One region of the Georgenia daeguensis genome, then DNA from elsewhere that is predicted to be linked to it. Evidence: riboswitches for the same ligand, from Rfam matches in the RefSeq annotation. Region 1 holds a riboswitch; the other holds the start of a gene.
The links. A riboswitch is a leader RNA that binds a small molecule or an ion and turns the genes downstream of it on or off. The one in region 1 is predicted to bind glycine.
Positions count from the first base shown of each region.

Region 2: another riboswitch for glycine. It lies ahead of ABD774_RS10000 (DMT family transporter); the one in region 1 lies ahead of gcvT (glycine cleavage system aminomethyltransferase GcvT).

Region 1 covers NZ_BAABBA010000002.1:147,830-163,445, forward strand. The annotation lists gene gcvP (aminomethyl-transferring glycine dehydrogenase) at 1-2,776, opposite strand, end outside; gene gcvH (glycine cleavage system protein GcvH) at 2,773-3,156, opposite strand; gene gcvT (glycine cleavage system aminomethyltransferase GcvT) at 3,240-4,334, opposite strand; glycine riboswitch at 4,387-4,487, opposite strand; glycine riboswitch at 4,488-4,578, opposite strand; gene ABD774_RS02400 (universal stress protein) at 4,684-5,082, opposite strand; gene ABD774_RS02405 (DUF4192 domain-containing protein) at 5,197-6,351, opposite strand; gene ABD774_RS02410 (polyprenyl synthetase family protein) at 6,523-7,611, shown strand; gene ABD774_RS02415 (Rv2175c family DNA-binding protein) at 7,679-8,050, opposite strand; gene ABD774_RS02420 (LysM peptidoglycan-binding domain-containing protein) at 8,227-9,714, shown strand; gene pknB (Stk1 family PASTA domain-containing Ser/Thr kinase) at 9,891-11,843, shown strand; gene ABD774_RS02430 (molybdopterin-dependent oxidoreductase) at 11,903-12,499, opposite strand; gene ABD774_RS02435 (class II 3-deoxy-7-phosphoheptulonate synthase) at 12,576-13,928, opposite strand; gene ABD774_RS02440 (pyrophosphate--fructose-6-phosphate 1-phosphotransferase) at 14,159-15,385, opposite strand; gene ABD774_RS02445 (1-acyl-sn-glycerol-3-phosphate acyltransferase) at 15,474-15,616, opposite strand, start outside.
Region 2 covers NZ_BAABBA010000008.1:137,233-152,848, reverse strand. The annotation lists gene ABD774_RS10075 (DUF6544 family protein) at 1-313, opposite strand, end outside; gene ABD774_RS10070 (bifunctional metallophosphatase/5'-nucleotidase) at 389-1,927, opposite strand; gene ABD774_RS10065 (hypothetical protein) at 2,116-2,430, opposite strand; gene ABD774_RS10060 (enoyl-CoA hydratase/isomerase family protein) at 2,461-3,300, opposite strand; gene ABD774_RS10055 (AMP-binding protein) at 3,293-5,038, opposite strand; gene ABD774_RS10050 (GNAT family N-acetyltransferase) at 5,393-6,028, opposite strand; gene ABD774_RS10045 (phosphotransferase family protein) at 6,100-6,975, opposite strand; gene ABD774_RS10040 (CPBP family glutamic-type intramembrane protease) at 6,972-7,808, opposite strand; gene ABD774_RS10035 (hypothetical protein) at 7,826-8,413, opposite strand; gene ABD774_RS10030 (alpha/beta hydrolase) at 8,633-9,523, shown strand; gene ABD774_RS10025 (hypothetical protein) at 9,671-9,940, shown strand; gene ABD774_RS10020 (SDR family oxidoreductase) at 10,198-11,091, opposite strand; gene ABD774_RS10015 (class I SAM-dependent methyltransferase) at 11,097-11,624, opposite strand; gene ABD774_RS10010 (DUF1905 domain-containing protein) at 11,872-12,183, shown strand; gene ABD774_RS10005 (LLM class flavin-dependent oxidoreductase) at 12,196-13,245, shown strand; glycine riboswitch at 13,332-13,421, shown strand; gene ABD774_RS10000 (DMT family transporter) at 13,567-14,517, shown strand; gene ABD774_RS09995 (phosphodiester glycosidase family protein) at 14,662-15,616, shown strand, end outside.

The DNA of each region.
Region 1 (15,616 bases):
CCTCCGCGCGGGTGTAGGGGTGGTCCCACTCCCCCGTCAGCATCTCCGCCGTGTGCGGGGCGTTGACCAGCGGGTTGTCCTCCCGCGGCCAGGCCCCGGACCCCACCTGCTGCGCCTCTGCGTGGATCGCGACCATCGCCGCGCAGAACCGGTCGAGCTCCGCGAGGTCCTCACTCTCCGTCGGCTCGACCATGAGGGTCCCGGCCACCGGGAAGCTCATGGTGGGCGCGTGGAAGCCGTAGTCGATCAGCCGCTTGGCGACGTCGTCGACGGTGATGCCGGTGGCCGCACGCAGCGGCCGCAGGTCGAGGATGCACTCGTGCGCCACGTGCCCGCTCTCGCCGCGGTAGAGCACCGGGTAGTGGTCCTCGAGTCGTGCGGCGACGTAGTTCGCGGCCAGGACCGCCGCGCCGGTCGCGCGCCGCAGCCCTTCCCCACCCATGAGCGCCACGTACGCCCAGCTGATCGGCAGGATCGAGGGCGAGCCGTACGGCGCGGCCGAGACGGCGCCGGAGCGCCTCTCGCCGTCCTGGGCGAGCGGGTGCCCGGGCAGGAACGGCGCCAGGTGGGCCCGCGCGGCCACCGGACCGACGCCGGGGCCACCGCCGCCGTGCGGGATGCAGAAGGTCTTGTGCAGGTTCAGGTGCGAGACGTCGCCCCCGAAGACGCCCGGCCGCGCGTGCCCGACGAGCGCGTTGAGGTTCGCCCCGTCGATGTAGACCTGACCGCCGGCGGCGTGCACCGCCTCGCAGACCTCGCGGACCTGCTCCTCGTAAACGCCGTGGGTGGAGGGGTAGGTGATCATGATGCAGGCCAGCCGCTCGGCGTGCTCCTCGACCTTGGCGCGCAGGTCCGCCAGGTCGACGTTGCCGCCCTCGTCGGTGGCCACGACCACCACGCGCATCCCCGCCAGGACCGCGGAGGCCGCGTTGGTGCCGTGCGCCGAGGCCGGGATGAGGCACACGTCGCGTGCCGTCTCCCCCCGGGACTCGTGGTAGCCCTTGATGGCCAGCAGCCCGGCAAGCTCGCCCTGCGAGCCGGCGTTGGGCTGGAGGCTGACGGCGTCGTAGCCGGTGGCGGCGGCGAGCCAGCCCTCCAGGTCGTGGATCAGCTGCAGGTAGCCGGCCACGTCCTCGGCGGGGGCGAACGGGTGGATGCGGGCGAACCCGGGCCAGCTGATCGCCGCCATCTCCGCGGCGGCGTTGAGCTTCATCGTGCACGAGCCGAGCGGGATCATGCCCCGGTCGAGGGCGTAGTCCTTGTCCGAGAGCCGGCGCAGGTAGCGCATCATCGCCGTCTCGGTGCGGTACGTGGAGAACACCGGATGGGTCAGGTACTCGCTCGTGCGGGTCATGTCCGCGGGCAGCGCGACCTCCACCGACTCCGCCACCGCCGCCGAAGCCCGAGGGCCCCCCGGCCCGACGGGGTCCACGGCACCGTCGGCGGCCGCGTCCGCGGCGCGCGCGACAGCCGCGGCGAGCGCGGCCACGTCCTCGTCGCCGGTGGCCTCGTCGACGGAGACGCGCACCCGGTCGGCGTCCTGCACCCAGACGGTGATGTTCTCCTCCAGCGCGGCCCGGCGCACGGCGTCGGCCCGGCCGGGCACCACGAGCTCGAGGGTGTCGAAGTAGTGCTCGTGGCTCAGCCGCACGCCGGCCTGCCGCAGCCCGGCCGCCAGGGCCCGGGTGCGGGTGTGCACTGCCTCGGCGATCTCCCGGAGGCCGTCGGGCCCGTGGTAGACGGCGTACATGGAAGCCATGACGGCCAGCAGCACCTGGGCGGTGCAGATGTTGGAGGTGGCCTTCTCGCGGCGGATGTGCTGCTCGCGGGTCTGCAGCGCGAGCCGGAGCGCGGGTGCGCCGTCGACGTCGCGGGAGACGCCGACGAGGCGGCCGGGGAGCTGACGCTCCAGGCCCTTGCGCACGCTGAGGTACCCCGCGTGGGGCCCGCCGAAGCCCAGCGGCACCCCGAAGCGCTGGGTCGAGCCGACCGCGATGTCCGCGCCCAGCTCGCCGGCCGGGGTGACCAGCGTCGCCGCCAGCAGGTCGGCGGCCATGATCACCACCGCGCCGGCGTCGTGCGCCGCACCCACCGCGCGCTCGAGCACGGACCGGGCCAGGACCCGGCCCGACGCTCCCGGCAGCTGGACGAGGACGCCGAAGACGCCGTCGAGATCCGTCCCGTCCAGGCCCTCGCCGAGGTCCGCGACGACGAGCTCGATGCCCAGCGGGGCGGCCCGGGTCTCGAGCACCGCACGGGTCTGGGCAAAGGTGTCGGCGTCGACGACGAAGCGGTCGCCCTTGTGCTTGGTCGCACGCCGCGCGAGGAGCATCGCCTCGGCGGCGGCGGTGGCCTCGTCGAGCATCGACGCCCCGGCGACGTCCAGCCCGGTGAGGTCAGTGACCACGGTCTGGAAGTTCAGCAGCGCCTCGAGGCGACCCTGGGAGATCTCCGGCTGGTACGGGGTGTAGGCGGTGTACCAGGCGGGGTTCTCCAGGACGTTGCGCTGGATGACCGGCGGCGTCAGCGTGTCGTAGTAGCCCTGCCCGATCATCGAGGTGCGCACGGTGTTGCGCGCCGCGATCCCGCGCAGGCGGGCGAGCACCTCGTGCTCGGAGGCGGCCCCGGGCAGGCCGGCGGGCGCCGACCCGTCCTGGATCGAGTCGGGGACGGCGGCGGAGACGAGCTCCTCGAGCGTGGGCACACCGACGGCGGCGAGCATCTGCTCCTGGGCGGCGGCGTCCGTCCCGATGTGGCGGTCGGAGAACTCCCTCACGCGCCCTGCCCCTCGACCAGCGCGCCGTACCCGGCGGCGTCCAGCAGGTTCTCCGGCAGCTCGGTCACGCGCAGGGTGTACAGCCAGCCCTGCTCGTACGGGTCGGCGTTGACGGTCTCGGGGGCGTCGACGGCCTCCTGGTTGACCGAGGTCACCTCGCCGTCGGCCGGGGCGATGAGGTCGGAGACCGACTTGGTGGACTCGATCTCGCCGCACGTCTCCCCCGCCGTCAGGGTCGAGCCCACCTCCGGCAGGTCGAGGTAGACCACGTCGCCCAGCGCCTCGGCCGCGTAGGCGGTGATGCCCACCCGTGCGGTGTCGCCGTCGACGGCGATCCACTCGTGGTCGGCGGTGTACTGGCGGTCGTCGGGGTAGCTCACGGTCGCTCCATTCGGTGGGACTTGCCTGGCAGGGTGTGGGGTCTGGGTGCTGCGGCTCTCGCCGCGAGGGCGGGCCGTCGCGGTCAGCGAGGGCGGCGGTAGAAGGGCAGGTCGACCACGGTCACGGGCTGGCGCCTGCCGCGCACGTCCACCTCGAGGCGGGTGCCCACGGCGGCCCTGTCGCGGTCGACGAGCGCCATCGCGACGGGGTGGCCCAGGGTCGGCGACAGGACGCCGGAGGTGACGGCGCCGATCGCGCCGTCGCCGTCGAGCACGGTGCTGCCGGCGCGGGCGGCGCGGCGGCCCTCGCCGGCGAGCCCCACGAGCACCGTCCCGCTGGGGTGCTGAGCCCGGTCGGCGAGGGCGTCCTTGCCGACGAAGTCGTGCTCGAGGTCGACCACCCGGCCCAGGTTCGCCTCGTAGGGCGTGACGTCGCGGCTGAGCTCGTGCCCGTACAGGGGCATGCCCGCCTCGAGCCGCAGCGTGTCCCGGCAGGCGAGCCCGCACGGCACGACGCCCGACCCGGCACCGGCCTCGAGCAGCGCCGACCACAGCGGCACGGCGGAGGCGGCGGGCACGGACAGCTCGAAACCGACCTCGCCGGTGTAGCCGGTGCGGGCGAGCAGCACGGGGACGCCGGCGACCTCGGCGCGGACCGAGGCGTAGTACCTCAGGGCGGCCAGATCCGTGTCGGTGAGTCCCGCGAGCACCTCGGTCGAGACCGGGCCCTGCAGCGCCACCAGCGCCCGGGCCTCGGTGCGGTCGGCGACGTGCACGTCGGCGCCGGACCGCACGGTGAGCTCGTCCAGCACCACGGTCCGGTTGGCTGCGTTGGCGACGACCAGGAACTCGGTCTCCGCCAGGCGGTAGACGATGAGGTCGTCGACCACGCCGCCGTCCGGGGCGACCATCATCGTGTAGCGCGCCCTGCCGACGGCGAGGGTGGAGCTGCGGGAGACCAGCGCGTGGTCCAGCGCGTCCGCGGCCCCCGGTCCGGACACCTCGATCTGCGCCATGTGCGAGAGGTCGAACAGGCCGGCGCGCTCGCGGACCGCGGCGTGCTCGGCGAGGTCGGAGGTGTAGCGCAGGGGCATCTCCCAGCCGGCGAACGGGGTCATCGCGGCGCCGGCGTCGCGGTGCACGGCGTAGAGCGGGGTGCGCAGGAGGTCGGTGGTCATGCGGGGAGCTCCGTCGGGTCGTCGGACGCGTGCGCGGGCGCGCACGTCGATCGGCTCCCCCTCTGTGCTGGTACCTGAGAGTTTCGGGCGCCGGACGGCGGCCCTTTCACCATGGGTGAGCCCGTGGACGCGTGGACTTCTTTCCAGAGTGGCCTGATCGACACGGTGCGGGGACCTGAGAGATTGCCGGGGCGGTTGCTCCTTCGGTGCGTCGCGGGGGCGACGGCTCTCCCGTGCCGACTGCTGACGGCCCGATATCCAGTTCTGGGTGGCGTCGGAGGATCACCCGCCGCGCGGGGTGCACGCTACCACCGGCGGTGCCGGGAACGCGGTCGCGGCCGCGCCGCGGTCAGGACGCGGCGGGGACGGGCTTGACGGCCAGCACGGGGCAGGGGGCGTCGAGCAGGATGCGCTGCGCGTTCGACCCGAGCACGAGCTTGCCCACCGGGGAGCGGCGGCGCAGCCCGATGACGATCAGCTCCGCCTCGACCTCCTCCGCCGTGGCGACGAGGGACTGCGCGACGTCGTCGGACCGCCGGAGCTGGCGGATGTCGTAGGCGATGTCCGCGTCGTCGAGCAGGTCACGCACGGCGTCGGCCTCGGCCTCCAGCAGCGACGGGTCGTCGCCGCGCGAGCGACGCGCGAGCACCACGATGAGCCGGGAGTCGCGCCGTCGCGCCTCCGCCACGGCGGCGTCCAGCGCCGCCGCTCCCTCCTGCGTGGTCACGTACCCCACGACGATCGTCATGCCTGCTCCGTTCCTGCCGCCTGCCGGGCGGCCCCGTGGACCGTGCCCGGGACGTTACCCGAAACACCGCGGTCACGAGCACCTCACGCACGGCGGGCACGGACGGCGACACCGTCACGGTGTCCGCACCCACGCCGGCGGCATACCCGCCTCCAGCGCCGCCACCACCAGCTCCGCCAGGCGGTGGCCCGGCTCCTCCTGCAGCGCCTGCCGCGCGACCACGTCGGCGCGGGCCCCCTCGTTGCCCCACCAGGCCAGGTACGCCAGAGCACCCAGGGCCGGGCCGCCCCCACCGGGCTCGGCATGGGCGGCCACGGTCTGGGCGAGCGCCGTCGCCCGGCCGACCATCTCGGCGTCCGGCGCCACCTCGGTCTCGAAGGCCCGGACCACCGTCCCGGGATCGAGGTAGTCGCCCGTGCGCCCCTCGGCCGCCTCCATCGTGGCGGCCACCACGGCGTCCCTCACGACCTTGTCGCCGAGCACGACGAGCAGCCGGCCCAGCACCTCGGGGGCCGTGCGCGACCGTTGACCCGGACCGGTCGCGACCGCGGCGTCCCACAACCGGGCGCCCTGCTCCCGCCAGCGCCGCAGCGGCTCCTGGTCGCGGGCGGGCCGGGCACCGGGGACGCCGAACGCGGCGCCGCGCACGAGCGGTGCGCCGCCGCAGGCCCGGCGCACCTCGCGGAGTCGCTCGCGCTCCGCCTCGGCAGCTGCGAAGGCGGTGGCCAGCGCGTCGCCGTCGCGGGTGCGCACGACCGCGAGCTGCGACCGGTCCCCCGCAGCGGCGCGTCCCGCCGTCACCATCGCCGCCGCCGCCGGGGACGCGGTCAGCAGCTCGAGCGGATGGCCGGCCGGCGGGCAGCAGTCGCAGGTGTCGAGATGGCCCCAGCCACGCGGCCCCACCCGCCACGGGTCGAGATCGGGCGCCAGCGGCCACAGGGCCTCGTCCAGGGCGTCGGCGAGATGGTCCACGACGTCGTGGAGCACCCGGTCGTCCTCCTCCTTCGTGTACAGGACGAGGTGGAGGTCCTCGGGCTGCTGGGCGGCGACGTGGCCAGCCAGGACCGCCGCCGCCTCGCCGCCGCTGAGCGGGGACGCGAGGTCGGCGAGGTCCATGCGCGCCACCAGGCCGACCTCCTTCCGGCCGTCCGGGGTGACGCTCACGGCCACGAGAACGGCGGACTCGGCGGGGTGGAAGCCCAGCCGGTACGGGATGAGGGCGATGAGGTCGCGGGGCTGGGACAGTCGGATGGTCTCTGTGGTGGTCATGGGTCCATCCAGCCGCGGAACTCCTGGTGCCCGCGCCGCGCCTGTGCACGGACGCCGCGGCCGCCGCCGGCTGTGCACAGCGGCGGTCGGGTGGACGGACGCGCCGCGCTGTGGACGGGTCAGGGTCTGCGATGTGGACGGTGGGGGTCGCGGGGCGCATAGGGTCGGGTCATGCACAGCACCGCCCTGTCCGACCTCCGCGAGGCCGTCGCCGAGCGGGTCCTCACCGCCCTGGACGACCGCACCGCGCACCTCGCGCACGTGGGCGCGCCGCTGACCGACTTCCTGGCGCCCGCCAGGTCCCTGCTCGGTGGCGGCAAGCGGCTCCGGGCGCTGCTGTGCGGGGCGGGCTGGGCCGCGGCCGCCCCGGACGCCTCGCTGGGGGGGCCCGTGGTCCTCGCGGGCAGCGCGCTCGAGCTCTTCCAGGGTGCCGCACTCGTGCACGACGACGTCATGGACGCCTCGCAGACCCGGCGCGGCATGCCCTCAGCGCACCGCAGGTTCGCCCTCGAGCACGCCGAGCGGGACTGGCTCGGCGACGCCGACGACTACGGTCAGGCGTCCGCCATCGTTCTCGGCGACCTCCTGCTGTCGCTGTCGTCCATGGAGATGGACGAGGCGCAGGCGGCGGTCGGACCCGCGGCCGGGGGCCGGGCGCGGCGGACCTACGACGCGATGACCGCCGAGGTGGCCCTCGGCCAGTACCTGGACGTCCGGTCCCAGGCCCAGCCGTGGGAGGACGACGGCGACGCTGCGCTGGCGCGGGCCCTGCAGGTGGTCCGGCACAAGTCGGCGCGGTACTCGGTGGAGCACCCGCTGCTGGTGGGTGCCGCGCTCGCGGGTGCGGACGACGATCTGCTCGCCGCGCTGTCCGCCGTCGGGCTGCCGCTGGGCGAGGCGTTCCAGCTCCGTGACGACGAGCTGGGCGTCTTCGGCGACCCGTCGACAACCGGCAAACCGGCGGGCGACGACCTGCGCGAGGGCAAGCGCACGGCCCTGCTCGCGATGACCGTGCGCCGGGCGGGCGCGGACGACCGCGCGTTGCTCCGGGACCGGGTGGGCGCGGCGGACCTCACCGGCGACGACGTGGCCGCCCTTCAGCGGGTCATGCGTGCGACCGGTGCGGTGGAGGAGCACGAGCGCATGATCGAGGCGCGTTACCAGGCCGGTCTGGTCGCCCTGGCTACGGCGGCGTTGCCGCGGCGGGCCGACGCCCTGCTGCGGGAGCTCGCGGCGGCGCTCACCCGCCGCGCCGCCTGATCCGGGCGGTCCGGTCCGCGGCGCTGCGTCGCTGCCGCCGGGCCGGGACGCGCGTCCCGGCCGCCCGTCAGAAGGCGAGCGTCTGGGCGACCCGCCGCACCGCGTGGGTGCGCCGGGCGCGCAGCGCGGCGATCGGCGTCGCCTCGAGCTCGGCGTGCGGCGTGAAGAGCCAGCGGAAGGACTCCTCGGCGTCGTAGCCGGCGTCAGCGAGCAGGATCAGCGTGCCGCGCAGCGCGGGCAGCGGCCCCGGGCCGTCGACGTCGTCGGGCCCCAGCAGCAGCTCACCGGGCACCGAGCGGGCGCCGTTCGGCCCGTGCGGCACCGCGAGCAGACGGTGCTCCCGCAGCAGGGAGCGGACGTCGCGGAGGCGGAGACCGAGCATTTCCGCCACCTCGGGCAGGGAGTACCAGCGGGTGGGGTCCTCGGGCGCGTCGGTCACGGAGGAATCTTAGAGGACCGTTTCGGACAATCGGTTGTCGACACGCACCTACAGTCGCTACTGTCACACTGGTTTCATTAGTCACGTTGGTATCACCGACAACACGAGTCACGTCCGTTACACGAGCGGTCGTGTCTCTGAGCCGGCCCCCTGTGCACGACCCCGTTGGAGGATCGATGTCGAAGGTCGAGAACAGCTCTCGGACCACTGCCCGCACCCAGGCGGGACGGGCCGGTATCGGTCTGGCCCTGGCCGCGACGACCGCCGTGGGCGTCGCCGTCCCCGCCGCGACGGCCCAGGCCGCGCCCGCCCAGCCGCCCGCCAGCCTGCACAGCGCCACCCTCGGCGCCACCGCCCTCGCACCGCAGGCGCCCGCGGCCACACCGACCATGACCTACCGGGTCCAGGCCGGTGACACGGTCTCCCACATCGCCGCCCGCACCGGCTCCTCCGTCAGTGCGATCGTGCGGGCGAACAACCTCGACTCCCGTGCGCTCATCCGCGTCGGCCAGATGCTCAAGATCCCCTCCGCCGCCTCGGCCTCCGACGCCCGGCCGGCGACCACGGCGGCCTCGCGCGCGGCCGCGCGCCCCGCCGTCACCCACACCGTGACGGCCGGCGACACGCTCTCCGTCCTGGCCCAGCGGTACGGCACCACGGTCGCCGCCCTCGTCCAGGCCAACAAGCTCGACTCGGCGCACCGCATCTACGTCGGCCAGAAGCTCGCCGTCTCCGGCACGGCCTCGCTCCCCGCCTCCGCCGCCCCGACGGCGACCTCCGTGCCCACCCGGACCACGCCGGCCGTCACGACCGGCGGGACGCACACCGTGCGCGCCGGCGAGACCGTCTCGGGCCTGGCCAAGAAGTACGGCACGACCGTCCGCGCCATCATCGCGGCGAACAACCTCCGCCCGTCGGGCCTCATCTACGCCGGCCAGAAGCTCGTGGTCTCGGGCGCCGCCGGCGCCGCTCCCTCGAGCGCCCCGGCGCCGGCCACGACCTCCGGCACCTACACCGTCCGGGCGGGCGACACCGTCTCCGTGCTGGCGAAGCAGTGGGGCACCACCGTCTCCGCCGTCGTCCAGACCAACAAGCTCGACGCCCGCGGGCTCATCTACGTCGGGCAGAAGCTCAAGGTCCCGGGCACGGCCGCCACGCCCGCCGCGCCGGCCACCACGCCGCTGGTGCCGAACAGCTTCCTCGGGCGCACCTACCCGGACGCCACCGTCGCCTCCGCCAACGCCAACAAGGCCACGCTGCTGGCCACCGGCGTGCCCTCGCGCGCGCAGATGCAGGCCACGGTGGCCCAGGTGGCACGGCAGATGGGCGTCGACCCCGCGCTCGCCCAGGCCCACGCCTACCAGGAGTCGGGGTTCAACCACGCCTCGGTCTCCCCCGCCAACGCCATCGGGACGATGCAGGTCATCCCGTCCTCCGGCGAGTGGGCCTCCGACCTCGTCGGCCGCCGGCTGAACCTGCTCGACCCCTACGACAACGTGGTGGCCGGCGTGGCGATCATCCGTCAGCTCCAGCGCACCGCGCCGGACCTCGAGACCGGCATCGCCGGCTACTACCAGGGCGCGGCCTCGGTCAAGCGCAACGGCATGTTCGCGGACACTAAGATGTACGTCGCGGCCGTCAAGGCGCACATGAACCGGTTCTGAGATCCGCTCATGACGACGGCCGGGCCACGGGGCCCGGCCGTCGTCATGTCCGGCCGGCGCACCGTGTCGGCCCTGTCCCCGCCCGACGCCGCTCCCTGCCGGGAGGCCACGACGGAGCTGTGTGACCTTCGGCATGCCGCACGCTGGCGGCGTGGTGCGGCGGTTACGCTCGCGACGTGGACGCCACGACTCTCGACCCGATGATCGGCCACCTGGTCGACGACCGGTACGAGGTGACCGCACGCGTCGCGCGCGGCGGGATGGCGACCGTCTACCGGGCCACCGACCGTCGGCTCGACCGCACCGTCGCGGTCAAGGTGATGCACGCGCACCTGGCGGAGAGCCCGGACTTCGTCGCCCGGTTCCGCCGGGAGGCGCAGGCGGCGGCCCGGCTCGCGCACCCGGGCATCGTCTCGGTCCACGACCAGGGCCTGGCCGGCGAGGCAAGCTACCTGACGATGGAGTTCGTCGAGGGCCCGAACCTGCGCACGGTGCTCCGCGAGCGGGGGGCGCTGCCGCTGGGCGAGGCGCTCGCGCTCACCGGTCAGGTGCTGGACGCGCTCGCCTGCGCCCACCGCGCCGGACTGGTGCACCGGGACATCAAGCCCGAGAACGTCCTCCTGACCCTCGACGGACGTGCGAAGGTGGCCGACTTCGGTCTCGCGCGCGCCGTCACGGAGGCCACCGCGGCGAGCACCGGCACGGTCCTCGGCACGGTGGCCTACCTCGCGCCCGAGATCGTCACCGCCGGACGGGCCGACCCGCGCGCGGACGTGTACGCCGTGGGCGTCCTGCTCTACGAGCTGGTCACCGGGCGCCAGCCGTTCGCCGGCGAGGCGCCGATCCAGGTCGCGTTCCAGCACGTCAACGGTCGTGTCCCCGCGCCGTCCGCCCTCGTCCCCTGGCTGCCGAAGGAGGTCGACGAGCTCGTCGCCGCCCTCACGGCACGCGAGCTCGACGAGCGGCCGGAGGACGGCGGGGCGGCGCTCGCCCTCGTGCGACGGTGCACCCACGCCCTGGACGGGGCCACCCTGGCCCGCCGCGCGGGCACCGGTCGCGCCGCCGCCGTCCCGGCCGCACCGCAGCCCTCCCCGGGCAGCTCGCGCGCCGACGCCCCGCCGTCGGACGGCCACCCGACCACCGCGACCGAGCTCCACGAGCCGAACGGGACCATCGCACTTCCTATCGGGGCCATCCGGCGCGAGGAGCCCGCCCCCGCGCGCCCCGCCCGGCGACGGCGGGCCTGGCCGCGCGTGCTGGCCCTGGTGCTCGCGCTGCTGCTCGTCACGGGTGCCGGTGCCCTGTGGTGGTTCCAGGTCGGGCCCGGCGCCACCGTCGCGACCCCCGAGGTCGTGGGCCTGGAGGAGGACGCGGCCGTCGCCCGGGTCCGCGACGCCGGCCTGGAGCCGGTGGTGAGCCGCAGCCATCACGACGACGTCGAGGCGGGGAGGGTGATCTCCACCGATCCCGGCCCTGGCGCCGAGGTCCACAAGGACGGCCGGGTGCGCCTGTCAGTCTCGCTCGGCATCCTCATGCTCACCGTGCCCGACGTCGCCGGCCTCGAGGCGGCCGCCGCCGCGGAGGCGGTCGAGGCGGAGGGTCTCCCGGTCGGCAGCACGACCGAGCAGTACCACGGCAGCGTTCCGGCCGGCACCGTCATCTCCTCCTCCCCCGAGGCCGCCGAGCAGGTCGCGCACGACACCCCGATCGACCTTGTGGTCTCCGCCGGCCGTGAGCCGGTCGAGCTGCCGGACGTCACCGGCCTGGCGCGCGCGGAGGCCGTCGCCGCGCTGGAGTCGGCGGGCCTCGCGGCCGGCGAGGTGACCGAGGAGCACTCCGACACCGTGCCGGCGGGGGCGGTCATCGCCCAGGCGCCGCCGGCCGGCTCGGCCCAGCTGTACCGCGGCGACTCCGTGGACCTGCGCGTGTCCCTCGGCCCGGAGCTCTTCGCGGTTCCCGACGTCGTCGGCCGCCAGGTCGGCGAGGCGCGGTCCGCCCTGGCGGCGGCGGGGTTCGAGGTCGCGGTCGAGGAGGTGCTCGGCGGGTTCTTCGGCACGGTGCGGGCGCAGGACCCGGAGCCCGGGGCCATGCTCCCCCGCGGCAGCGTCATCACGCTCACCGTGGTCTGACGCAGCGGCTGCCGCCCACGCGGGCGTGCCGTCCGGCGGACCGTCCGGCACCGCGGGTCTCACTCCTCGTGCGAGTACCGCTCCTCGCGCCACGCGTCCCCGCGCAGGTGGTAGCCGCGGGACTCCCAGAACCCGCGCTCGACCTCGGTGAGGTAGTTCCAGCCCCGGAGCCACTTGGGCCCCTTCCAGGAGTACAGGTGGGGAAGGATCAGCCGCAGCGGGCCGCCGCGCTCGTCGCTGAGCGGCTCGCCGCCGTGGTGGGTGGCCAGCACGGCGCGGGGCGAGACCAGGTCCTCCAGGCGCACCGTCGCCGCGTAGCCGTACTCGGCGAACACCAGGACGTGCTCGACGTCCTCGCGCGGCGGTGCCAGCTCGACGACGCCGCGGGCCGCGACCCCGGACCAGCGCTCGTCCACCGAGGACCAGCCGGTGGCGCAGTGCAGGTCCGCGGTGACCTCGAGGGGCGCCAGCGCCAGCACCTGCTGATACGTCAGCGCGTGCTCCGCGCCGTCCGCCGTCGCGCCCCCCACCGTGAGCCGCCAGCGCTCCGGACGACGGCGCGGCACGGGCCCGTAGTGCATGACGGGCGCCTCGGCGACCAGCCGCTGCCCCGGGGGCAGGAACCGGTCGGCGGGCAGGCGCGGCAGGTCCGCCATGCCCGCGCCCATGGCGTGCTCCTGCACCCCGTCGTGCTCCACCGTTCCCCCCGCGGTCCTCTCCGTTGTGCGCCGTCTAGTAGCCCCGCAGCATCTCTGCGACGTCGAACGCCATCTCCAGCGACTGCTGGTGGTTCAGGCGCGGGTCGACCAGAGTCTCGTAGCGGCGCGCGAGGGCGGCCTCGTCGACCTCCTCGCTGCCTCCGAGCACCTCGGTGACGTCGTCGCCGGTGAGCTCCACGTGCAGCCCGCCCGGCACGGTCCCGAGCGCCTGGTGCACCTCGAAGAAGCCGTGCACCTCGTCCAGGACGGTCGCCAGCTCGCGGGTCTTGTACCCGGACGGGGACGTGATGGTGTTGCCGTGCATCGGGTCGCACACCCACGTCACGGGGCGCCCGTCGGCGGTGACCCGCTCGACCAGCCCGGGCAGGACGTCGCGGATCTTGCCGGCGCCCATGCGCGTGATGAAGGTGAGCCGGCCCGGCTCGCCGTCGGGGGTGAGCCTGTCCATGAGTGCCAGGGCGTCGTCCGCCGTCGTCGTCGGGCCGAGCTTGACCCCGATCGGGTTGCGGACCCTCGAGAGCAGGTCGACGTGGGCGCCGTCGAGCTGACGGGTGCGCTCGCCGATCCACAGGAAGTGCGCGGAGGTGTTGTACGGGTCGCCCGTGCGCGAGTCGATGCGGGTCATGGCCGCCTCGTACTCCAGGAGCAGCGCCTCGTGGGAGGTGTAGAAGTCCACGGTGCGCAGCGCCTCGAAGTCGACGCCCGCCGCACGCATGAACCGCATCGCCCGGTCGATCTCCGCGGCCAGCACCTCGTAGCGCGCGTAGGCGGGGTTGGCGGTGAAGCCGCGGTTCCACTGGTGCACCAGGCGCAGGTCGGCGAAGCCGCCGTTGGTGAAGGCGCGGATGAGGTTGATCGTCGTCGCCGAACGCTGGTAGGCGCCGAGCAGGCGCCGCGGGTCCGGCGTGCGGTCCGCCTCGGTGAAGGGGTGGCCGTTGACGGCGTCGCCGCGGTAGGCCGGCAGGGTGGTCCCGTCCCGCGTCTCCTGGTCCGAGCTGCGCGGCTTGGCGTACTGACCGGCCATGCGGCCCATCTTGATGACCGGGAGGCTGGCGCCGTAGGTGAGGACGGCGGCCATCTGCAGGATCGTCTGGATCTTGTTCCGGATCCGGTCCGCGGTGGACTCCGCGAACGTCTCCGCGCAGTCTCCGCCCTGGAGCAGGAACGCCTCGCCGCGCGCCGCCATCGCCAGCTTCTCGCGCAGGCTGTCCGCCTCGCCGGCGAAGACCAGCGGCGGGAACTCACGCAGCTCGGTGGTCACCCGGGCCAGCTCACCCTCGTCCGGCCACTGGGGCTGCTGCGCGGCGGGGAGCTCGCGCCAGTGCTGGAGGCCGCTCAGGACCTCCGGTGTCGCCTCGATACTCACCCGGACAGGATAGGCGGCGCCGAGGGCTGAGACGGACGGCGTCCACGGACCGGCCGCCGCGGGCCGTGCCCCGCGGCCCGCGACCGCGCCCTCGACACCACGAGCGCTGCAGGCGAACCTGCAGCGCTCGTGGTGTCGCTGCGCTCGACGGCGGTGCGGGGTGCTCGATCCTCGGCGGCGCCGGGCACCGGCGGTGAGACCGAGCCGGCGCCCGACGGACCGCCGGCGGGTCAGTGCGCTGCGGGCGCGGCCGCCTCGACGCTCTGGCCGATGCCGGCCATGAGCTCGCGGAACCAGTCCTGGTCGATGTCGAAGGCCTTGCCCCCGGCGATGCGCGGGAACGGGACGGCCTTGAGCCGGTCGCCGTCCTCCTCGTCGTGGCCGATGACGCCCGACTCGCCCTTGAGGGCGCACTCGACGGCGAGGTCCACCATCGACTTGATGAGGCGCAGGTCCTCGGCGTTCGCGCGCGAGGACCGCGAGAAGTACCCGCTCTTCTGCACCATGACCTTCTCGGCGCCGATGAGCTCGGCGAACTGCTTGGCGAACCAGGCGCCCGGGTTGATCGTGTCCAGCTTGACGTGGCCGAAGGGGTCGCGCTCGACCTCCTCGCCCTTGGCCTCGAGCTCGGCGACGATCTCCGGCACGCCGGCCCCCTCGGAGAGGAAGATGTTCACGTTGCCGAGCTCGTCCATCACCCCGCGCAGGCGGCGGGCCTCGCCCTCGATGTCGATCTTCGTCTCGGGCAGGAAGACGGCGTGGATGTCCCACCGCTCGCGGCTCAGGCCGATGCTGGGCACCCACTCCTGCGTGTCGAGCCAGGTGCGGTAGGAACGCGCGGCGGCGGCGGTGAGCCAGCCGCAGTGCCGGCCCATGACCTCGTGGACGATGAGCATGCGCGGGCTCACGCGGTGCTCGCCGATGATGTTCTGCGCGAACTCGCTGGCCTCCTCGGCCGCCGTCCAGGCGCCGAGGGACTGCCGGATCGGGACGATGTCGTTGTCGATCGTCTTGGGCAGCCCGACCACCGTGAGGTGGTAGCCGTTGTCCTCGAGGTAGGCGGCGAGGTCGGCGGCCGTGGTGTTGGTGTCGTCGCCGCCGATGGTGTGCAGCACGTCGATACCGTCGGCGCGCAGCTGCTCCGCCGCGACCTCCAGGGGGTTCTGCCCCTCCTTGACCAGGCCGCGCTTGACGAGGTCCTTCGCGTTGGTGAGCTTGACGCGCGAGTTGCCGATGGGGCTGCCGCCGAAGCGGTGCAGGACCCCGGCGTGCCGGCGGGCCTCGTCGTCCACGACCACCTTGGTGCCGGTCAGCAGGCCGTGGTAACCGTTCTGGTAGGCGACGATCTCCACCTCGGGCGAGATCTCCGTGTAGCGCTCGATCAGCCCGCCGACGGCGGAGGACAGGCAGGGGGCGAACCCACCGGCGGTGAGCAGGGCGACGCGACGGACCGACATCGGGAACCTTCCGTAGTGCTGGTACAGGAGCCGCCGCCGACGGGCGCACGGCCGGGCCCACGGCGTCGTGCCGCGGCCCCCGGTCATCCTAGGCGCGCGGGCTGCCCGCCTCGCGGGACGCCCGGCCCGGCGCGGCAGCGCCCGGCGAGGGCGTCACGGCGGCGTGCACGGCTGCTCCGCCGTCGCCGGACGGGGCGGGTTCGCCCTCGACCGCGGGGATGCCGCCGTCCT
Region 2 (15,616 bases), on a different contig from region 1:
CCAGCGGGACGCCGAGGAGGCTGGTGCGCACCGGCCAGACGTAGCCCCGCAGCGGGTCCAGCGCCTGCCGGGCCCGGATCGGCCACCACCTGCGGCCGAGCCGGATCTGCCCGTGCTGGCGCATCTCGACCCGGCGGCGCAGCGGCGTTCCCGGTGCGACGGCGTGGTCGAGCCACCGGCGGGCGGCCGCCGGCAGGTCCGCCGCCATCGCGGGGTCGTACGGCTCCGGGTCGGGCGTGGGCGTGAGGAGGTCGTCCCAGTCGGGCCGGGCGGCGCGCGGCACGGCCGGGAGCTGCCTGGTCGGCGTCGTCATCGCGCCCCACCTCCGTCCTCCTCCACCATCCTCGGACGAAACGCCGGCGCGACGGACGAACGTCCCGGCGTGACGTCACGGCAGGACGGTGATGCGCCCGTCCGTGGCGACGTCGATGACGCCGAGATCGGTGGCGTGGGCGACGATCGCCTCGGCGTCGGCCGGGGCCTCCGACACCGGGACGAGCACCTCGGCCCCCGCGAACCCGGTCACGCCGTCGCCGCCCCCGGCGACGTAGTTCGTCACGGCCGCGCTGTACGTGGCGGCCGGGTCGATCGGCTCGCCGGCCACCCGCACGTCGCTCACCCGGGAGCCGACCGGCGCCGTGGGGGAGTAGGCGTAGGACATCCCGGACACCTGCGGGAACCCGCCGCCCAGGGTGTCGACCTTCGCCACGGCCTGCTCGAGCGCCTGGACGATCCCGGCGCCGCTGACCTGCACGGCCATGACCTTGTTGTCGAACGGGGCGATGGCGTACGCGTCGCGGGTGGTGAAGTCGGGCCCGGGCGCCTCGGCGCGCAGGCCGCCGCCGTTCATCCAGCCGATCTGCGTGCCGTGGTACTCACGGAAGGCGTCGGCGACGAAGTTGCCCAGGGCGGTCTCGCGCCGCCGGCTGGCGTGGTCGGGGTTGAGCAGCGGCGTCTCCACGGTGGCGAGGACGGTGGAGAGGTTCTCCTCCATCTCCGCGGCGTAGCGCTCCTCCATCGCCCGCAGCTCCGGGTCGGCGGCCACGGTGTGGTCGACCTCGACGACGGACGGCGCGAGCGCGTACTCGCCGTGCTCCTTGGTGATGTCGAGCCGGACGAGGGAGCCCATGTTCCCCTCGGACGCCATGAGCGGGACGTCGCCCTCGTGCTCGATCACGGAGTCGTACTCGGCCATCTCCTCGCCGAAGATCGCGTCGATCTGCGGCACGGCCCGCGCCAGCTCCCGGTTCTCCTCCATGGGGTGCTGGGTGACGGCGACGACGACGTCGACCTTCTCGCTCGCCGTCATCTCCGCGACGGCGGAGCGGGTGGACTCGACCGCGTCGAGCTCGTCGAGCTGGTCGCTCGCCGAGGTGGTCTCGATCGCGTCGGTCAGGCCGACGAAGCCGACCCGGACCTTGCCGACCTGCTGGACCGCCCAGGTGCCGCCGTCGACGAACGGCTCGCCCTCGCCGTCGACGAGGTTGGAGCTGATCCACGGGAAGTCCGAGGCGGCGACGAGCTCGCGGGCGTTGTCGACGCCGAAGTCGAAGTCGTGCTGGCCGAAGTTCGCGAGGTCGATGCCGATGGTGTTGAACGCCTCGACCATGGGGAAGCCCTTGTACAGGCCGCCGAAGAGCGTGCCGCCGGCGAGGTCGCCGCCGAAGACGACGGAGGTGGCGGGGTTCTCCGCGCGGACGGTGTCGATCGCCGTCGCGAGGCGGGCGACGCCGCCGCGGTCCTGGCCGCCGCCGAGCACGGGACCGATCTCGTGGGCGTCGTGGAAGTACAGCAGCGTGGCGGTCTGCGAGGTGCGCGGGTTGTCGGACCCGGCGGCGTGCTCGGGCGGGGCGGCCGCGGCCGGGGCCGCGAGCAGCAGCCCGGCGAGGGCGGCCGAGGTGGCGGCGAGGACGGTGTGACGAGGCATGGACGGGCCCTTCGTGAATCGGACGGGGTGCCGTCGGGGACGCTAGCCGCACCACGTGAACGAAGCGTGTCCGTTGTCCGTCAGCCGACGGTCCGGCGTAGCAGCGGCCCGCTCGAGCGGGCGCCCTCCGCCGACGACCACCGCCGCGTGCTCGCCGTGCTGGCGTGGCTGCGGGGACAACGCGGCACCTAGAGATCGGTGGTCTCGGTGCCGGGGCGCGGCCGCCGGCGTCCGAGGGCGCGGCCCAGCGCCGTCAGGAGGACGACCAGCCCGAGGGAGGAGATGCCGTAGCCGACCACCTGCCACCAGGTGAGCTGGTACCGGACCCCGGACAGGGTGTACCCCACCGGCGAGAGCCTCGCCTCGAGCGCGGCGATCTCCTCGGGGTCGGTGACCCACCCGTAGCCCGGCTCTCCCGACCAGTCGGGCGGACCGAAGGACGCGGCGAGCCCGCCCACGAGCAGCACCGCGCCGAGGACCGTCAGGGTGCGCGGCACGCTCATGGGCCGTCACGCTAGCGGTGACGCGGCCGCTCAGCGGCGGAATCGCTCGAGGTACCGCTCGTTGACCGCCCGCGCCTCGGGGTCGTCCTGGGCCAGGAACATCTGCGGCAGGTCGACGGTGTCCGCGGGCAGCAGGTCCCGGGCGGCCTCGTGCAGCCCGACCAGGGTCTGGGCCACGAGCACGGGCGGGCGGGCGGCCAGGCGTTCCGCGACGGCGCCGACTCGCGCCCCGAGCTCCGTGGCCTCCACCACCTCGGTCACGAGTCCGGCCGCGAGCGCCTGGTCGGCCGCCAGCGGTGTGCAGGTCAGCACCATGTCCGCCGCCCGCGTCAGGCCCACGTACCGCGCAAGCCGGGAGATGCCGCCGTAGGAGAACGGGATGCCCAGGTCGAGCTCCGGCACCGAGAACCGCGTGTCCGGGGCGGCGTAGCGCAGCTCGCACAGGGTGGCGAGGATCAGCCCCGCGCCGACGACGTGCCCGTGCAGCTGCGCCACCCGCACCACCGGGGCCTCCTCGATGGCGCGGACCACCGCGGCCAGCCGGCTGTTGGCCAGCCACCGGTCGCGGAACGTGCCCTCCGCGGTGATCGCGGTGACGTCGTACCCCGCGCAGAACGAGCGGCCCGCGCCGCGCAGCACGAGCACCCGGGCGTCGTCGTGGTACGCGAGAGCGACGGCCCGCCCGAGCTCCTCGAGCAGGTCCGCGCTCAGGGCGTTGAGCCGGCCCGGCCGGTGCAGCTCGATGGTGAGGACACCGCCGGCCAGGCTCACCCGGAGGTTCTCGTACCCCTCGACCAGGCCGGCCGCCGCCTCGGTAGCCCCCTCGACGGCGGTGCCGCTGACGGTCGCGCCGGTGGTGGTGTCAGACACGGGCGGTCTCCTCCTCGCGGGTGTACAGGCCGGCGAGCTGCTCGCGCAGGCGGTGCTTGAGGATCTTGCCGCCCACGGTCACCGGCAGCGCGTCGACGAACACCACCCGCTTGGGCGCCTCGTAGCGGGCCAGCCGCTGCTTGCACCGGTCGACGAGGTCCGCCTCGAGGCCCGGGCCGCCGGCGCCGTCGCGGGCGACGACGACGGCGGTCACGGCCTCGTCCCATTCCGGGTGCGGCAGGCCGACCACCGCCACGTCGTCGACGGCCGGGTGCTCACGCAGCACGGCCTCGACGCGGGCGCTCGCGACGTTCTCGCCGCCCGACTTGATGAGGTCCTTGTACCGGTCGACCATGAGGCGCTGGTCCTCCTGGCCGTACCGGAAGGCGTCCCCGCCGTGGAACCAGCCGTCGCGCAGCGCGTGGCGGGTCGCCTCCTCGTCGCGGTAGTACCCAGCCATGAGGGCGGGGGAGCGGTAGACGACCTCCCCGACGCCGTCGCCGCCCAGCGGGACGGTGGCTCCGGCGTCGTCAAGGCGCGCGGCGATGGCGGGGCTGGGCAGCCCGACGTAGTTGTCCTCGGTGCCCTTCGTCTCCTCGATGGCGTGGTTGTCCTCGTGCCAGTAGCGGTGGGCCGGGATCACCTCGGTCATGCCGAGGATCTCGGCGACGGTGACCTGCTCGCCGACGCGCTCCTTGAGCGCGGCGTAGACGTCGGCCGGCATCGGCGACCAGCCGTAGACCAGCGTGTGCAGGCTGGCGGTGTCCAGCTCTGGGCGCTCGTCGAGCGCGGCGACGACGGCGCGGACCAGCCGCGGCATGCCGGCCCACAGCGCGGTGAGCCGTTCGGTGTGGACCGCCTGCGCCATGGCCGTCGGGTCGGGCCGCCGGCCGAGGACGAGGGTGCCGCCGGAAAGGGCGACGGCGGTGAACAGGACGTCCCCGGAGTGGTAGACGATCGGGAGGAAGCAGCCGAGCCGCAGGTGGTGCTGGAACCGCAGCCCCGCCGTCGCGAGGCCGGTGAAGGAGTACCCGCCCATGTAGGCGTTGCTGTGCGAGAGCATGACGCCCTTGGGGGAGGCCGTGGTCCCGGAGGTGAAGAGGATCTCGGCGATGTCGTCGCCGTGGACGACGGCGTCCGGCTCGGCCGTCGGGCGGCCCGCGACGAACTCGGTGAACGTCGGGACGCCGGGGAGGGGGCCGCCGATGGCGATGGCCACACCGGGGAGGACGCCCCGCTCGGTGAGGACCAGCTCGGCCCGCGGCCACAGCTCGGCGTCGACGACGAGGAACGCGGGCTCCACCAGCTCGATCATCGACGCCAGCTGGTCGGCCGCCATGGAGGGGTTCATCGGGGCGGCCACGAGACCAGCCTTGGCGATGCCCAGCTTCGTCACGAGCGCCTCGACCGAGTTCTCGGTCAGGAGCGCGACGACGTCGCCGGCTCGCAGGCCCTCGGCCAGCAACGCGTGGGCGACCTGGTTGGCCAGCCGGTCCGCGGCGAGGTAGGTCAGCCGGGCGTGGGCGAGATTCTCGTAGGCGCCCTCCCAGCCGACGATCGCCTCCTTCTCCGGCTCGCTCCAGGTGAGCCGCTCGAGGAGGTCGCCCACGGAGACGCGGTTCCAGCGGCTGGTGGCGCGGCGGCCGCGCAGCGCTGCGACGTCGATGGCGGCGAGCGGCGAGCTCGCTGTCACGTCGGCGTCAGTGTCGGCGACGTGGTGCTGAAGGCGGTGGGGCACGTGAATCTCCTCGTGGTTCGGCGTGCCCCGATCGTGCGGGCCGGGCGCGCCGGCACCACTGCCGCGTCGGCGGGCGAGACGGGACACGTGGGGTGCGCTCACCATGCGGGACGAGCCACCGGGCGGCGTGCGTGGCCCGGGGCCGGGTGGTGGGATGGCTCGCCGTCGGTCGGCAGGCGTGCGCTCGCCGTCGGTCGGCAGCGTGCGGGGGTCGTCAGGCCCCGGCGACGGTCCTCCCGGGGCGTCCGTCGCGGCGAGGCTCGCCGGCGGGCCCCGACATCGTTCCGGTCGAGGAGGTGGTGCGGGCTGGACACGGTCCGACGACGTTGCCGGAGGGGTCGACGACCGAACCCGTCACGCCGCGGACGGATCCCGGGCCATGAACCAGTTGGCGACGCCGAGCACCGTCTCCTCGCCGACGACGGCGTACCCGAACCGGGAGTAGAAGGACACGTTCTGCGGCCTGTCCGTCTCGAGGTAGCCGACCTGCCCCTCGGCGTCCAGCCGACGGCAGTGGTGAGCCAGCAGAGCGGTGCCGACGCCCCGCCCCTGCAGGTGGGCGTCGACGCCGACCGGGCCGAGGTGCACGTGCGGCGTCGTCGGGTCATGGCGCGACCACGCGCCCGTCCACGCGAGAACGCGGGCCGCCGCGGCCGGGCCCAGCCGCGCGAGCGTCGGCAGCATGCGGAGCCGCTGGACGGTGGTGAGCCGGCAGGTCCCGGCGGGCGCCGCGCCGCAGACCCCGACGAGGACACCGCCGCGGAACGCGCCCGCGAGCGCCAGGGTGGGGGCGACGTCGAGCCGGCCCGTGAGCAGGCGGGCGTGGCGAGCGCGCCGCAGCCGCTCGTCGCGGCCGTACGCGGCCAGGTGGAGCGGGTTGTCGCGCATCCCCCGGGCGAGGAGGGCGACGGCGGTCCGCACCTCCTCGGGCCCGAGGGGCCGCACGAGGGTGCTTCCCGCCGGCGGCAGATCGTCCGGGGCGTGTGCCATGACGGCGACCTTAAGGGGGCGCGGCGGTCGGCCACATCGGCTCGCCGTCGACGTCCGGTGTCGCCTACGGGCTACTGGCGCGGTGGGAGCAGCCGGGCGAGGGCGGCCAGGCTGTTGCGCACGTAGGCTCCCCGACCCGTCCCCACGCCGTAGGCGAGGTCCTCCAGGGCGCTGCATCGGGCGTAGAACGTGGCCCGCGTGCGCAGCTCGTCGTCGTCGTCGGGTGGCAGCGCCGCGAGGGCGGCGTCCAGGCCGTCGGGCCCGAGGTCTCGGAGGATCAGGCCGAGGTCGCACGCCGGGTCGACGAGGGCGGCGTCGCTCCAGTCGATGACGCCGATGACCTCGCCCGTGGCCGGGTCGACCAGGACGTGCTCGATCCCGAGGTCGTTGTGGGACAGGACGCGACGCGTCGTGGCGGGCGGCGGAGCGGCGCCGAGGAACGCCTCGACGGCGCCTCGCTGCGACGGCGGGACCGAGGCGGCCACGGCCGCGTACGTCTCGCGGGCCTCCCGAAGCCATGCGTGCGGCGGGACGTCGTCGTTCTCGACGAGCCCGGCCCAGGCCTCCGGCGGCTGGCCGCGGAGGACGGCGAGCAGCCGGCCCAGCGCGGTCCCCACGGTCGTCGCCCAGGCCGCGGGCTCCGGCAGGCCGAGGAACGGCGCGCCCGGCAGCTTCCGGTAGGCGAGCCAGCCGCCCGCGGGGTCTGCGTAGAGCGGCGTCGGCACGGGCAGCGGGCTGATCGCCGCGATCCGGTGCAGGAGCCGCGTCTCGCGGTCCACCTCGAGGGCGCGCTCCGCCGGGTGGGCGCGCGCGGACACCCGGACGACGAGGGCGCCGTCGACCTCGAAGGCGGTGTGGTCGAGGCCCGACCCGAGCGGGCGCACGGACTCCGCGCGGTAACCCTGACCGGCCAGCAGCCCCGTGACGGTCGCCCCGGGGTCCGTCACGACGTCGACCTCCCGGCGAGCGTGCGCGGACCGGAGAGCACCACCACGGCCACGGCCGCGAGGCCGACGAGGATGCCCGCGACCACCGGGTCGAAGTGCGAGCCGTGGTTCGGGAACAGCGACCACGCGACGTTCGAGGACGCCTGGCACAGCGTGACGGCCAGGATGCCCGGCCCGGCGTTGGCGTAGATCCAGGACAGCAGCACCCGCAGCGCCACCGTGTAGAGGCACTGGCCGAGGATCCACCGTGTGCCGTGGCCGGCCTGGGCGTAGGGGATGACGTGGATGAGCGCCCACGCCAGCCCGAGGACGAGCGCCGCGCCGAGGGCGCCCAGGCGGGCCTGGAGCGGGTCGGTGGCGTAGGCGGTCCAGCCCAGCTGCTCGCACCACCCGCTGACGAGGTACAGCGCGAGCAGCACGGGGACGGCGGCCCACGGCACCACGATCTGCTGGGGGAGCGGCAGCCCGGCCAGCCGCACGACGGCGTAGCTCGCCACGACCACGGCGGGCATCAGCAGCAGGGTGGGCACGTACCAGAGCCGCGATCTCGGACGCGGCCGCCGGGTCGCCGTCGTCAGCAGCCGTCGGACGGCCGGGCGCCCGCCGCGGCGCCACGTCAGGGCGACCGCTGCCGCGCCGGGCACGAGGAACATGAGCGCGCTCGCGGGCAGGTCGGTGCCGGTGAGCGCGCCCAGCGGGTCGCCGAGCAGCGGGTCGAGCGCCCAGAAGACGGCCGAGAGGAGGGCGACAGACGCGAGGAACGCCGGCACGGACCGGCCGGCGCCCACCGTGACGGGTGGGCGCCCGGGGTCGCGGACCGGGCGTGCGCGCACCTGCCCAGTGTGGCCGTCTAGCTCGCCCACCGGAGCCGGTAGACCCGGAGGAACCCGACGAAGGCGCCCACGGCCGCCACCACGTTGAACCCCATGCGCGAGCGCCAGTGCCAGGTCTCGAACTCCCGCGCCACCTGCACCAGGTACTCGGGGGAGTGGACCGCCAGGCCCTCCACGAACATGATCTCGTTGCGCGGCCAGAAGTAGACGATGGAGGCGAGGCCCTCACCGAGGATCGCCACGAGGCTGACGAGGATCCACCAGCGCGCTTGGCGCTCCCGCCAGGTGAGGACGAGGGCGGCGCCGCCGAGCACCCAGGTGGCGAGCCCGAGCGGCGGGAAGAAGTCATTCGGCCCCGTGACGGCGAGGAACTCCATGCCGAGCTCGAGCGACTCCGGCGGGTCGGCGAAGACGTTCGGGTAGACCATGAACGTCTCGAGCACGATGGCCCCGAGCAGGATCATCATCACCCACGCGTAGGCGAGGGTGACCGCGTGGGCCAGCTTCTGCCGTCCCGTTCTCGGGTCGGCCTGGAGGCGTGCCGGGCGTGGCCGCGACGTGCCGGTCGGCACCATCGGGGCTGTGTCTGGGGTGTGCTGTGTCATGACGGTGACGCTATGAGCGGGCTGCCGCCGGCCACATCGGCCCGGTGTCGACTCCCGGTGTCGTCACCGGGCGACGGTCGTCGGCGTCCGGATCGACGCCGTCCGGGTCGCCGGTCCCGCCCCGCGGGCGGGAGCGGGCTGGCTAGCCTGGGAGCGTCGACGACGCCGGAACGCCCGAGGGAGCCGCGCTTCCGCCGTCGGGAGGTGGAGGACGTAGCGATGGCGACCGGACCCGAGGCGCTGACGTTCCTGTCTGGCGGCACGCGGCTCGCCGGGAACCTCTACCGGCCGGATCGCGGCGGGACCACGCCCGGCGTCGTGGTGTGCACGGGGTTCGGCGGCACGCAGGACACGCCCTCGGTTGTCGCCGCCGCCACGACGTTCGCCGAGCACGGCTGGGCGGCGCTGACGTTCGACTACCGCAGCTTCGGCCGCAGCGACGGCCGGCCCCGGCAGGTGGTCTCGATCCGCGGCCAGCTCGCCGACATCCGGGCCGCGGTGGCCCAGCTGCGCCGGCTGCCCGGCGTCGCCGCCGACCGGGTCGCGCTGTGGGGCACCTCGCTCGGCGGTGGGCACGTGGTGACCGTCGCGGCGGACGACCCGCGCATCGCCGCCGTCGTCGCGCAGGTGCCCTTCAACGGCTTCCCCAGGAAGGTGGAAGGGCGCTCTGCCCGGTCGCAGCGGGCGCTGCTGCGCGCCATGGCCGGGGACGCCCTTCGTGGGGCGTTCCGCCTGCCGCCCGGCTACATCAAGGCGGTGGGGCGCCCCGGCGAGCTCGCCGTGATGGCCAGCGACGAGGCGCAGCGGACCGTCGAGAATCTGGCGAGCGACACCTGGGAGAACCGCGTCGCGCCGCGGGCGCTGTGGTCGATGATGCGCTACCGCCCGGGCAGCGTCGCGTCCCGGCTGACGATGCCGCTGCTCGTGTGCGTCGCCGCGCTCGACCGGGAGACCCAGGGGGAGCAGACCGACCAGCTGGTCCGGGCGGCGCCGCGGGTGGAGGTGCGGACCTACCCCTGCTCCCACTTCGACATGTACCGGCCGGACGTGCGGGAACGGGTCCTCGCCGACCAGGTCGACTTCCTCTCGCGCGCGCTCGCGACGGCGTGACGCCCGGGCGGAGGCCCGCGGCGGCGCCGTCTCGGCGCCGGAAGTGTGACGCATCTCCGGCCCGCGCGGGGCCGGGCGGGCGCGCTCCTGGCGCCGTTTTCGGATATACCGGTAGGAGACTCCCGCCGCCGTCGAAGGACCAGGACGATGACCGACCCCACCGCGACCATGCACGTGCACACCACGCCCGACGGTCACCACTATCTCGTCGAGGGCCCGGAGGAGACGTGCCCCGCGGCGGAGCACGTCCGGGCCGACGCCGGCATCGCCGGTGGCGAGTCGCGCGACGGGGCGCACCGCGGACGACGGCGCACCCCCGCCGTCGTGCAGATCGCCACGATCGCGCTGGTCACCTACGCCGTCGCGCTCGGGCTTGTCCGCGTCGGTACTGCTGTGCTCGGCGGCCGGGACCGCTAGACCCGCGCCGTCGGGTCGAGAGGCTCGCAAGGCCCAAACGAGATCGAGGCTCTGGTTCGGATTCGTCGATGCACGAACCAGAACCTCGATCTCGTTCGTGTCTCGGTCCTCTGACGGGGGTCAGGCCCGCCGCCGGCGGCTGGCTCGGCGCTCCGGCGGCCCGCCGCCGGCGGCTGGCTCGGCGCTCCGGCGGCCCGGTCGGCGGCTGGCTCGGCGCTCCGGCGGCCCGGTCGGCGGCTGGCTCGGCGCTCCGGTGATCAGCGCCGCAGGCGCGCCACCGCTGACCAGAAGACCATCCTGGCCACCGCCGCGGGGCTGTAGCGCACCCCGTCCTCGTAGGGCCCCTCACCGCGGAGGACCGCGTCGGCGCCGCCGTCGACGAAGAGCACCTGCCCGGTCATGAAGGCGTTCTCCTCCGCCAGCGTCCAGGCGATCACGCTCGCCACCGCGCGGACGGGTCCGGGGATGCCCAGCGGCTGGGGCAACGCCTCGGCGAGGACCCGTGCCTGTGCGGCGTTGCCGAGCATCGTCCGCCGGGCGGTCTCGGTGTCGACCACGCCAGGTGCGACCGCGTTGAGCGTGATCCCCGCGCCGGCCCACCGGGCGTCCGCGGCCTGGCGGCGGACCCAGCGGTTCAGCGCGATCTTCGTCGAGCGGTAGATGACGGCGCCCCGTCCCCGCCCGGCCGCACCCCCGGCGGCCGCCCGCGCCGCCGCCTCGTCCCCGGCCAGGCAGGCCTCGACGACGGCGAGATCGCCGGCCGAGAGCGACGACGCGGAGGTGACCACGGTCGCCCGCGGGGCGGGTCGGCGCGCGAGGAGGGGGCGGAGCCCGTCGAGCACCGCGGTCGTGCCGAAGTAGTTCACCGAGACGGTGGCCGGGCCGCGGTCGTCGATCCCTGCGACCAGGGCGACGCCGTTGAGGCCGTCGGGGGCGAGCCGCTCCACGGCCGTCACGAGTGCGGTGCGTCCGGTCGCGGTGGCCAGGTCGGCGCGCACGTCGACCCCGTCGCCCAGGCCGCAGGTGAGCACCCGGTCACCGGCGGACCTCAGCAGCCCGACCAGCTCGGCACCGATCCCCGAGTCGGCGCCGGTGACGACGTGCGTTCGCCGTGGGGCGGCGGGACTCTGCGGGACGGCGTGGTCGGTCACGGGGCTCACCCTCCCAGATCGCGTCTGGAGGTGACCACCAGCAGACCGTCCTCGGCGCGGACCGCGGTCCGCAGACCCGGGACGTCGAGGGAGCGGACCACGCGGTCCGCCACGTCCTCGCGGGGCCGCCGCCCGTCCGGCAGCTCGTAGACGAGGCACAGGCGCCCGCCCGGTCGCAGGTGCGCGGCGAGGGCGCCGGCCTCGTGCACCGCCTGCCGGGTCCAGAAGACGTTGACGTTGACGGCCAGGGCGAGGTCGAACGTGGCGTCCGCGCCGAGCGCGGCCGTCAGGTCGGCGACGTCCGCCTCCACGACGGTCAGCCGCCCCTCCTCGACGAACCGGGCGTTGCGCCGTCGGGTCTGGTCGACCGCACGGGCGGACCGGTCGACGGCGGTGCACGTGAGACGGGGGAAGGTGTCGAGCAGGATCTCGACCGCCACGCCCGTGCCGCCGCCGATCTCGAGAACCCGCTCGGTCCCCGCAGGGTCGAGGTGCCGGATCGCGGCGTCGATCCGGGTCGGCACGCGAGCCACCGCACAACCTCCTCATCGTCCGGACGCGCGTGACGTCATCGCCGCCGGCCGGACCGGTCGGTACGGGGAGAGCGTGCCCTCCCGGCCCGGCGGGGGCACGGCATTTTCGAGCGACGGCGTGCGGCCGGGGCGCCGCCCTCGCCGTCCGCCGTCGTGGCTGGCCGCCGAACCGTGGGCCGGCCGCCGAACCGGTTGACCGGTCGCCAAACCGGTTGACCCGCGGGCCCAGCGCCGGGAGCATGCCGCCGTGACCTACGAGTTCGACGCCGCGCTGTGGCTCTGGGACGCCCGGCAGATGGACACCTGGACGTTCGTCTCGCTGCCCACGGAGGTGGCCGACGAGATCCTCGAGCTGAGCGCCCCGTACGAGCGTGGCTTCGGCTCGGTGCGGGTGGAGGTCGTCGTCGGCAGGACGGTGTGGCGGACGTCGGTCTTCCCCGACAGCGGCCGGCGCACCTACGTGCTGCCCATCAAGAAGGCGGTGCGGAAGGCGGAGCGGCTGGAGGCGGGGGACACGGCGCGGGTCCGGCTCACCCTGCTCGACGTCGGGGCCGGCTGAGAGGATGCGGCCATGACCACGGACGGCGGGACGCACCGCAAGCGCATCGGCTTCCTCTCGTTCGGGCACTGGCAGCCGGTGCCTGGGTCCCAGACCCGCACGGCCGCGGACGCCCTGCTGCAGACCATCGAGCTCGCCGTTGCCGCGGAGGAGCTGGGCATCGACGGCGCGTACGTGCGCGTGCACCACTTCGCCCGCCAGCTCGCCTCGCCCTTCCCGCTGCTCTCCGCGATCGCCGCGCGCACCTCGCGCATCGAGATCGGCACCGGGGTGATCGACATGCGCTACGAGCACCCGCTCTACATGGCCGAGGAGGCGGCGGCCGCCGACCTCATCAGCGGCGGGCGCCTCCAGCTCGGCGTCAGCCGCGGCTCGCCCGAGACGGCCCTGCGCGGGTACGAGTCCTTCGGCTACGTCCCCGCCGAGGGGCAGAGCGACGCCGACATGGCCCGTGCGCACACCGAGCTCTTCCGGGCCGCGATCGACGGCGCGGGGGTGGCGCGCGCGAACCCGCGGATGACCGGGAGCGACGCCCCGCTCGCGATCCAGCCGCTCTCGCCGGGCCTGCCCGAGCGGATCTGGTGGGGCTCGGGGACGCGGGCCACCGCGCGGTGGACGGCGGAGCAGGGGATGAACCTTATGAGCTCGACGCTGCTGAGCGAGGACACCGGCGTGCCGTTCGACGAGCTGCAGGCCGAGCAGATCGAGCTCTACCGCCAGGCCTGGCGGGACGCCGGCTGGGAGCGGGAGCCCCGCGTCTCGGTCAGCCGCAGCGTCATCCCGCTCACCACCGACCTCGACCGCGCCTACTTCGGCGGCCGCGAGGACGAGCGGCACGACCAGGTCGGCATGCTCGAGGGCGTCCGCGCACGGTTCGGCAAGAGCTACACCGGGGAGCCCGACGTCATCGCGGAGGAGCTGAGCAAGGACGCGGCCGTGGCGGCGGCGGACACGGTGCTGCTCACGGTGCCGAACCAGCTCGGTGTCGAGTACAACGCCCAGCTGCTGGAGAACATCGCCCGGCACGTGGCGCCGGCGTTCGGGTGGTCACCCGCAGGTTGACGCCCTGCACGCGCGCGCCGCGCCGCGTTTGCCGCCGTTGCGGTCCGGTAAGGCATACTTGAAACCTCCACAACTGAACACGCCACCGAACCGCGGCGGGAGAGTCCCGCAGCAGCGGGCGCCGAAGGAGCAACCTCCCCGGGAATCTCTCAGGCCCCCAAGACCGCCGCCGGCGAGGCTCCTCTGGAAAGCGACCCCCTCGGGGGTCCACCGACGGTGTAACCGGGCCGCGGCCCGTGAAAGCTCTCAGGTCCGATGACAGAGCGGGGATCGATCCGCCCGCTCTGCGCGCCCCCGCGCGTGCCCGTCCTGAGGAGTTCTGTGGCACTGTCCGCCCACGCGCCCGTGCGCGTCCCCGAGATCACTCGTGCCGGCGCCCCGGCCCGCAACCGCCGCCTCGGCGTCGTCGCGATCGTCGTCTCTGCCACCGCCATGGGCACCGCGGGGGTGTTCGGCCGCCTGGCCACTCCGTCCGGCGCACCGATCGGCGAGGCGCTCACGATGGGCCGCATGCTGGTCGGCGCGATCGGGATGCTGGTCGTCCTCGCCGCCGGCCGCCGCCTCGGCGTCCTGCGCCGCACACGCCTGTCCTGGTCCGTCGTGCTGGGCGGTGTCTTCCTCGGGCTGTCGCTGGCGACGCTGCTCTCCGCGACCGTCCTCGTCGACCTCGCGCTCGCCGTGGCGTTGCACTACCTGGGCCCGGTCCTCTCGGCCGCCCTGGCGTGGGTGCTGCTCAAGGAGTCGATGACCCGTCTCGAGGTGGTCTCCCTCGTCACCAGCTTCGTCGGGATGACGCTGGCGGCGGGCCTGGTCGGCGGCGAGCCCGCCGCGGCGTCCGGGCAGGAGGCCCTGGGCGTCGGGCTCGGCATCGCCTCCGGGATCTTCTACGGGGCGGCGCTGCTGTGCTACCGGTACCGCGCCGACATGCCGGCGGACGTGCGCAGCTTCTGGAACTTCGCCTTCGGCACGCTGGGGACCGCGGCCCTGGTCGCCGTGGTGCGGCCCGACCTGTCCGGGATGACGGCGACCCACTGGGCGTGGGCCGCCGCGTTCTTCCTCGTCTGCGGGCTCCTCGCGCTCGGCCTGCTCGTCGTGGCGGGCAAGCACCTGCGCGCCGCGGAGCTCTCCGGCCTGTCCTACTGGGAGGTCGTGGTGGCGCTGCTGCTCGGTGCCGCCCTGTTCGGCGAGGGCATCTCGGCGCTCGCCGCCGTCGGGGCCGGGCTCATCGTCATCGCGGGCGTCGTCCCGCTGCTCGGGGGCCGGCGGGGCTGAGCCGGGGGTGGCAGGTACCGGCCGTGGCCACAACCGCTCACCCGCCGTTCATCACCGAGCCATATCCCCTCGCTACGGTCGGTAACCGCGGCCGGACGACGACGTCCGGGCCGCGCCAGCCCGCACCGATCATCCGGGGGAACCGTGCACCTTCCTGCCCGAAGACTGACCGCCGCGCTCGCCGGCGCCGGCCTCTGCCTCGCCGCCGTCGGCGCCCTGCCGGCGCTGGCCACCACCGAGCCGACCGACGCCGAGACCCTCGCCGACCTGGTCACCGTCGGCGACGACAACGGGCTCGACCTCGACGCCGACGGGTCCGTGCTCCACGAGGTCTCCACCCAGGCGGTCGCGCCGGGCCTGGACCTGACCAGCTTCCAGCGCCTGGAGGAGAAGGGCTGGACGTCGGGCAACATCCTCAAGGCGGACCTCACCGAGCCGACCCTGAGCATGAAGGTCCTCGACTCGGGCTCCACCACATCCCCGGCCACCGTGCTGGACCAGGTCGAGGGCACCGGGGCGGTCGCCGCCGTCAACGGCAACCACTTCGACATGAACTTCACCAACGCCCCGATCTTCACCACGATCAGCGACGGCGAGGTCATCAACGGCTACAGCCAGCCGTTCCCGGCGTTCACGCTCACCGACGGCGTCGCGGCCGTCGAGTACCTCTCCGCCTCCGGCACCCTCACCGCGGGCGGGACCACCCACGAGCTGGCCGGCCTCAACCGCGCGACCGTCCCGGCCGACTCGATCGGCGTCTACAACGAGCGGTGGGGGAACGCCTCCCTCGACCGCCCCGCCGGCCTGCCCGGCGAGACCGACGTCGCGACCGCCGTCGTCTCCGGCGGCACCGTCACCGCAGTGACCGACGGGGCCGGGGTGCCCACCTTCCCCGCGGGCGGTCAGGTCCTGCTGGGCCGCGGCACCGGCGCCGCCGCCCTGCGCGCCCTGGCGGTCGGTCAGGCCGTGGACGTGACGATCTCCCCGAGCTCCGACGTCGACCTCGGGATCGGCGGCAACGTCCCGCTGGTCCTGGACGGGCAGCTGGCCGACTTCCCCGACGAGCCGGTCGCCGCCCGCACCGTCCTCGGGCTGACCG